DNA from 2 places in the Paenibacillus woosongensis genome. Region 1 is predicted to be linked to the other one. Evidence: a T-box and tRNA genes for the amino acid it is inferred to sense, from the RefSeq annotation. Region 1 holds a T-box; the other holds one or more tRNA genes.
What was found. The T-box of region 1 lies ahead of QNH46_RS18680 (arginine--tRNA ligase). A T-box ahead of a tRNA ligase gene usually reads a tRNA of that ligase, here a tRNA-Arg.
Positions count from the first base shown of each region.

Region 1 (3,398 bases):
TTCCTGCGCCTTCCTTATCACACTATTGGCGCGGGCGTAAGCGTATAACAAATAGACGCCCGTATTTCCTGAAATTTCAGTGGCTTGTTGCAAATCGAACACCACCTCCGTTTGAAGGCTGAAGCGGAGTAAATAATATCGTATCGCTGCGGCCGCAATCACTCTGCTGGACAGCCCGCTTTGCTCCGTACGCTTGCGCTCGATCACGCTCTCCATGATATTCAGCAACTCGGTTACTTTAATTCCAATTCCCTGGCGTCCGGACATAGCATACGAGCTCTTGCCCTCGGATATGTCGATTCCTAGTTCCAGGGCCGAAGAAGGACTCAATGAGACTACCCCGTAGCTGACATGATGCAGCTTTTCTGATTCTTTCCAATAACCCAGCGCCTGCTTAACCATGGTCTGAGGATATTCCTGCCGATAATCAATGACATTAATAACTGAATCGGCATGGCCGAAATTAGTGTTCTCGACCCCAGAAGAGCGGGTTATCCATAAATCACCAGAAAATTTCTGATACGTAAAATTTTTGTCCAACAGCCCGTATTTCCACAAATGGTAGGCAATATCTTTGGCTGTATAGGTTAAAATGCCGTTGGAACGCACCAGAACTTTATCTGCGGCATGATCGGTCGCTGCCTTCTGCATACTGTCCACAACCTGTTCTTCAGCGCTTTGCTTCAAAACCCAACACCCAGCCAGCCGGCCTTCGGTTTCTTGGTAAAATAAAGAGGTTTTCTGCAGCAGTTGAAACGCCGAATGCCAAAATCCTTCTCTTACGATACTGCTCTCCCAGACGAGCAAATCGTATTGAATTCCGAATGCGCTCATATCCTCAAGATGCTCACGAACGATGCGTTCCGCCGCAAGCATGCCTACCCAAGATATGTTGGAGCTGCCGCTTTCCAGGTCATGAAGCACTTCGATTCGCTTCTCGGCCAGTTCAGGTTGAATGGCATATGCTTTGTTGGTTGTTGCGTAGAGATCCCAGCAATAATCTCCGAAACGCTCGTGTTCTCCCGTTAAAGGAATGTGCAGCAGCCCAACCACGGTGTCCGCTAATTGATTGCCTAAATCATCGATATAATTATGAACTTCGACCTTATAGCCGACTCTTCTTAGCAGCCTTACTAACGTATCGCCAATACATGAATTCCTTAAATGGCCGATATGCGCTGACTTGTTCGGATTGATGGAGGTATGTTCGATCACTACTTTTCCAGCGGAACATTCTGGCAGAACGAACTCACACTGCATCCATGTTTCCCAGTTAATATATAAATTTATAAAACCGGGAGAGACGATCTCGATTCGGCTCAATAAATTTTGCATACTCCCCTGCTGGACGAGCTTGGCCTTGATAAGCTCTGCGATTTGCAGAGGAGATTTTCTAAGTGCCTTTGCCAATTGCATCGCAATACTGCTGGAGTAGTCGCCATGCTCAAGGCTTGCGGGTTGTTCAATTTTGACAATGGGCACTGTAGTGCCCACCACGTCTAGCTCTTCACACAGACTCTGAACAGCATCGGTTATATGCCCCACCATCCAATGACTTAACATGCAATCCCCCCCAATAAAAGTTTGTTGTAAAAAATAAAAAAGCCCACGTCTCATAAGAGACGAGGACTGATCGTACTCGCGGTACCACTCTTGTTGTTAAACATAAATGTCTAACCACTCATAACATAACGGTGTCTGCCGGGCCTTCCTACTTTAACTGTTCAGAAGACCATCTCATGGATCCGTTTCATTATTGACTCCGGCCGGCTCTCACCCTCCCGGCTCGCTTGGACATAGAGGACAATAATTACTCTTCCAATCATGGATGCACATATGAAGTTTGAACTATTATAACCAATTTCCTCCATAAATATCCACCTTTTTTTTAATCATATTTACCTGAGTGAAAATAATATTTTAGTTAAATGACAAGAAAACGCTTGCAGAACAAAAATGGATATGGTATAAAAAATATAAATCTAAACGTTTAGATCTCTTGAGAATAGTGATTATGTCGAGGAGGTGGAGTATGTCTAACATTAGCATTAAAGATATAGCAGCCAGGGCGAATGTGTCTACGGCTACCGTCTCCTACGTCCTCAATGGCACGCGGAATGTCCGTCCCAAAACGCGTGAACGGGTATTGGCCGTGATCGAAGAGCTCAATTATAAGCCAAATGATATTGCTAAAAGCCTCAAACGAAGACGTACCGATACAATTGGCGTCATTGCCGAAGACGTTACCGTATTTAACACGCCAGAAATTATTGACGGTATTAACGATTATGGCGACCGCCATGATCTGCATATTTTGCTGACGAACCTGCGTCTGGATAAACGGATCGGCCGCGACTTCGACAACGTCGACAAGTACAAAAAATATGCTACAAGCGCCGTATCCGAACTGCTCAGCAAGCAGGTGGACGGGATCATTTATGTAGGCGTACATACCCGGGACTTGAGTGGTTTGATCGATACGGAGGGCAAACCGATCGTTTACACGTACGGCTATACCCAGAACGATATCGCCATTCAATATAACGATGAACAGGCATCATATGAAGCAATGTCCTATTTAGTTCAGAAAGGACACCGGCGAATCGCTATCATCAGCGGCTTGATGGATTCGATTCCTTCCCGCCTGCGTTTGAATGGATATTACAAGGCCGTAACAGAGTTCGAACTTCCCTTTGACCCGCTGTATATTAAAATGGGGGATTGGGAACGGGAGTCCGGCTATCGATTAACGAAGGAATTGCTGGCTTTGCCGGAGCCGCCGACAGCGATTCTATCTATGAATGATGTTATGGTCGTCGGGGTTCTGGAAGCGGCAAACGAAGCCGGAGTAAAGGTACCGGCGGACTTGTCTGTGATCGGGTTCGATAATCGGGAATTCAGCGATTATTTGACTCCCCGCATTACAACCATGGATATTCCGTTGCATGAAATGGGATACCAGGCGATGGAGGTTCTCCATAACCTTATGCAAGGAAAGAAAAACGAGCCTGTGAATATGCCGGTCTGCCGGTTGATTGAGCGTGATTCCGTAGCTGCCCCGAAGAAATGAGAGAATTTTTCGAGACAGCTCCTCTTTTCCAATAAAATCTAAACGTTTAAATTTTTGACCAAATGGTGACAACTTGCCGATGGAGGCAAGCTCACATATACATGTACCACACATTAGGGAGGGGTCAATGTGAAAATGAGCATGAGTAGAAGCAAGGACAACAGCAGGAACAAAAGATGGTTTATGCTATCTCTGGTAGCTGCGTTGTGTCTCAGTTTGCTGTCCGCTTGCGGCGGCAAAAGTGAAAGCGGTGCCAATTCGCCGGGGACAGCAGCTAATGGAGGCAATAAAGGTACTGAAGGAAATGAAGTGACGCTTCGTTTTATGA
Region 1 is NZ_CP126084.1:4,084,579-4,087,976, reverse strand. It holds gene QNH46_RS18680 (arginine--tRNA ligase) at 1-1,563, opposite strand, end outside; T-box leader at 1,616-1,835, opposite strand; gene QNH46_RS18675 (LacI family DNA-binding transcriptional regulator) at 2,033-3,070, shown strand; gene QNH46_RS18670 (ABC transporter substrate-binding protein) at 3,206-3,398, shown strand, end outside.

Region 2 (3,398 bases), 520 kb from region 1:
GGGCGGTCGCCTCCTAAAGAGTAACGGAGGCGCCCCAAGGTTCCCTCAGAATGGTTGGAAATCATTCGCAGAGTGCAAAGGCAAAAGGGAGCTTGACTGCGAGACTGACAAGTCGAGCAGGGACGAAAGTCGGGCTTAGTGATCCGGTGGTACCGCATGGAAGGGCCATCGCTCAACGGATAAAAGCTACCCTGGGGATAACAGGCTTATCTCCCCCAAGAGTCCACATCGACGGGGAGGTTTGGCACCTCGATGTCGGCTCATCGCATCCTGGGGCTGAAGTAGGTCCCAAGGGTTGGGCTGTTCGCCCATTAAAGCGGTACGCGAGCTGGGTTCAGAACGTCGTGAGACAGTTCGGTCCCTATCTGTCGTGGGCGTAGGAAATTTGAGAGGAGCTGTCCTTAGTACGAGAGGACCGGGATGGACGCACCGCTGGTGCACCAGTTGTTCCGCCAGGAGCATAGCTGGGTAGCTACGTGCGGATGGGATAAACGCTGAAAGCATCTAAGCGTGAAGCCCTCCTCAAGATGAGATTTCCCAATTTAGTAAGACCCCTTGAAGACGACGAGGTTGATAGGCCTGAGGTGGAAGTGCAGCAATGTATGGAGCTGACAGGTACTAATCGGTCGAGGGCTTATCCAAACTTTACCCCAAAAAGTGAAGCGGAGGCTTCGAAGAGTATACCGAATACTTTTCGGGGGCCCCGGTGAACCAAGTAAGGGCTAACACGCAAATGAAGTTTCGTATCCAGTTTTCAGGTGATCAAGAACCTGAGTCGATTTTAAGCTGCATGTCTGTTCTAAGGTCTGATATTTTGCGATAGCAGATCGATGAAGCGGAAGCAGCGCAAAAATCATGTTTGGTGGCAATGGCGGAGGGGTTCCACACGTACCCATCTCGAACACGACCGTTAAGCCCTCCAGCGCCGATGGTACTTGGACCGCAGGGTCCTGGGAGAGTAGGACGTCGCCAAGCGGATGTTCCCTGATAGCTCAGTCGGTAGAGCACTCGACTGTTAATCGAGTTGTCACAGGTTCGAGTCCTGTTCGGGGAGCCATTTGCTCTCATAGCTCAGTAGGTAGAGTGCATCCATGGTAAGGATGAGGTCACCGGTTCGATCCCGGTTGAGAGCTCCACTATCTTTGCTTTGTGTAGTAAACATATGGCCCGTTGGTCAAGGGGTTAAGACACCTCCCTTTCACGGAGGTAACAGGGGTTCGAATCCCCTACGGGTCACCACTTTCATTATAAGCATCAGTAGGGATGAGAATCCCATAAAGGGGTTCGTCGGAGCATAAGCGTCGTTAGCAGTAACATCGCAGTCTCGAACGAAGTGAGAGTATCCCCTACGGGTCACCACTTTCATTATAAGCATCAGTAGGGATGAGAATCCCTTGGGGCTTCAGATGAACACTGTCCTACATATGGAGGCTTAGCTCAGCTGGGAGAGCATCTGCCTTACAAGCAGAGGGTCAGCGGTTCGATCCCGTTAGCCTCCACCATTTGAAATTTTATTGGGGATTAGCCAAGCGGTAAGGCAACGGACTTTGACTCCGTCATTCATAGGTTCGAATCCTATATCCCCAGCCATTGTACGAGCCATTAGCTCAGTTGGTAGAGCACCTGACTTTTAATCAGGGTGTCGAAGGTTCGAGTCCTTCATGGCTCACTTTTTCAAAAATGCGCGTGTGGCGGAATTGGCAGACGCACTAGACTTAGGATCTAGCGTCTTCGGATGTGGGGGTTCAAGTCCCTCCACGCGCACCATAGTTATGCGGACGTGGCTCAGCGGTAGAGCATCGCCTTGCCAAGGCGAGGGTCGCGGGTTCGATTCCCGTCGTCCGCTCCATAATTATGCGCCCTTAGCTCAGCTGGATAGAGCGTTTGACTACGAATCAAAAGGTCGGGAGTTCGAATCTCTCAGGGCGTGCCACTTTAACTTAACACATCATTAACGGGACGTAGCTCAGCTTGGTAGAGCACCTGGTTTGGGACCAGGGGGTCGCATGTTCGAATCGTGTCGTCCCGACCATAATGATGCGGGTGTAGTTCAATGGTAGAACTCCAGCCTTCCAAGCTGGTAGCGTGGGTTCGATTCCCATCACCCGCTCCATAAACAAACAACACTGCCAACAGGCAGTTTTTTTGTTTATGTGGGCTATTTTTTTGTTTTCTGTAGATGGAGAGAGAAGCCACAGGGGGCCGATCGTCCGTGCAGGCTCTAAAGGGCCCATCCTTAGGCTTTTTGCAGAATCCCGCAAGGGGATATTATGATTATTTATAATTGTTTATGGAAAGCAAGCAACAGGCCAGAACAGTGCCTATCCCCATTCTTTAGCTTCTCGTATATAGACAGTTGGACTTCAACCTGACCGGACTAAATGGAATTGATGTATCTAATTATGCTCTAAACGAATGTTTCAGGGGATTAGATGGATTTTTTGCATCTAAAATCAAGAATCCAGACCTTGAGGAGCATCTCCCCTACTTCTTACGACATGAAATCCATTTAAATCTACATTCCCTCCTTTTCCGCAAAAACTAACTACTATAAATCCATTTAAATAAGTAGAACTATATTAAATGTACTCCAATGACTCTTGATTTGGAGACATACATTCCCGTTCCACTATATGACTCGTGATATTGATGGGATGATTGAAGCGACTCCTAACGAGCAGTTGCCTGCCCATTATAGGGTCCTGGGCTGCTCACAAAAAAGACCTACACCTTCCAGGGCAAGTGGCATTAGCCCACAATCTATTGAGCGTAGCAGGCATATGGCTTGCTGCCTTCCTTCAAATCAAATGCATAAAAGCCTGACAGCAAAACATCGTGTTTTCCGTCAGGCTTTTAATTTTTTATTGGTTTAGGGCTTGGCAGATATTCCATTTAAAATGAGCTGTATCGTATCCCGAATTTCCTTGTCCTCATCCCAAGGCTGGTCGGGAAAGATGACAAAACGGGAAATGAACAGTCCAATCATGGCCGAAGCGCTGAATCGCAGCAGGGAAGGAGCAGGCATTTCGATGATCTGTCCTTTGCTTTTGAAATGCTCCACGATTTCAGCGAATCTGTGGAAGACTTTGTTGCCGATATGTTTTTTGAACTCCTCCTGCAGCATGGGCTGGAACGGGATTTCCTGCAGTAAAATTTTAATGAGCTTAATATGCTTGCGGGCAAAATTCAAGCGATTAACTGCAAGCGCATAAAGAAAGTCCTCGATCGTAGGGTAGTCTGACTCCAGCACTTCTTTGAAATCATTCCACACGAAGGGGGCAATTAGCCTGCTCATCATCGGAGATACGATGGAGAGGAGCAGGTCTTTCTTGGTTTTATAGTGGCGAAAGATCGTTCCTTCCGCAACCCCCGCTTTCTGAGCAATTTCGCTGGTTGAG
Region 2 is NZ_CP126084.1:4,603,826-4,607,223, reverse strand. It holds rRNA gene QNH46_RS21335 (23S ribosomal RNA) at 1-642, shown strand, start outside; rRNA gene rrf (5S ribosomal RNA) at 859-975, shown strand; tRNA gene QNH46_RS21325 (tRNA-Asn) at 982-1,057, shown strand; tRNA gene QNH46_RS21320 (tRNA-Thr) at 1,061-1,136, shown strand; tRNA gene QNH46_RS21315 (tRNA-Glu) at 1,165-1,239, shown strand; tRNA gene QNH46_RS21310 (tRNA-Val) at 1,427-1,502, shown strand; tRNA gene QNH46_RS21305 (tRNA-Gln) at 1,516-1,590, shown strand; tRNA gene QNH46_RS21300 (tRNA-Lys) at 1,597-1,669, shown strand; tRNA gene QNH46_RS21295 (tRNA-Leu) at 1,683-1,767, shown strand; tRNA gene QNH46_RS21290 (tRNA-Gly) at 1,775-1,849, shown strand; tRNA gene QNH46_RS21285 (tRNA-Arg) at 1,857-1,933, shown strand; tRNA gene QNH46_RS21280 (tRNA-Pro) at 1,956-2,032, shown strand; tRNA gene QNH46_RS21275 (tRNA-Gly) at 2,040-2,113, shown strand; gene QNH46_RS21270 (TetR/AcrR family transcriptional regulator) at 2,870-3,398, opposite strand, start outside.
Region 2: it has a tRNA-Arg gene. The T-box ahead of QNH46_RS18680 (arginine--tRNA ligase) is inferred to sense a tRNA for this amino acid. The anticodon was not compared.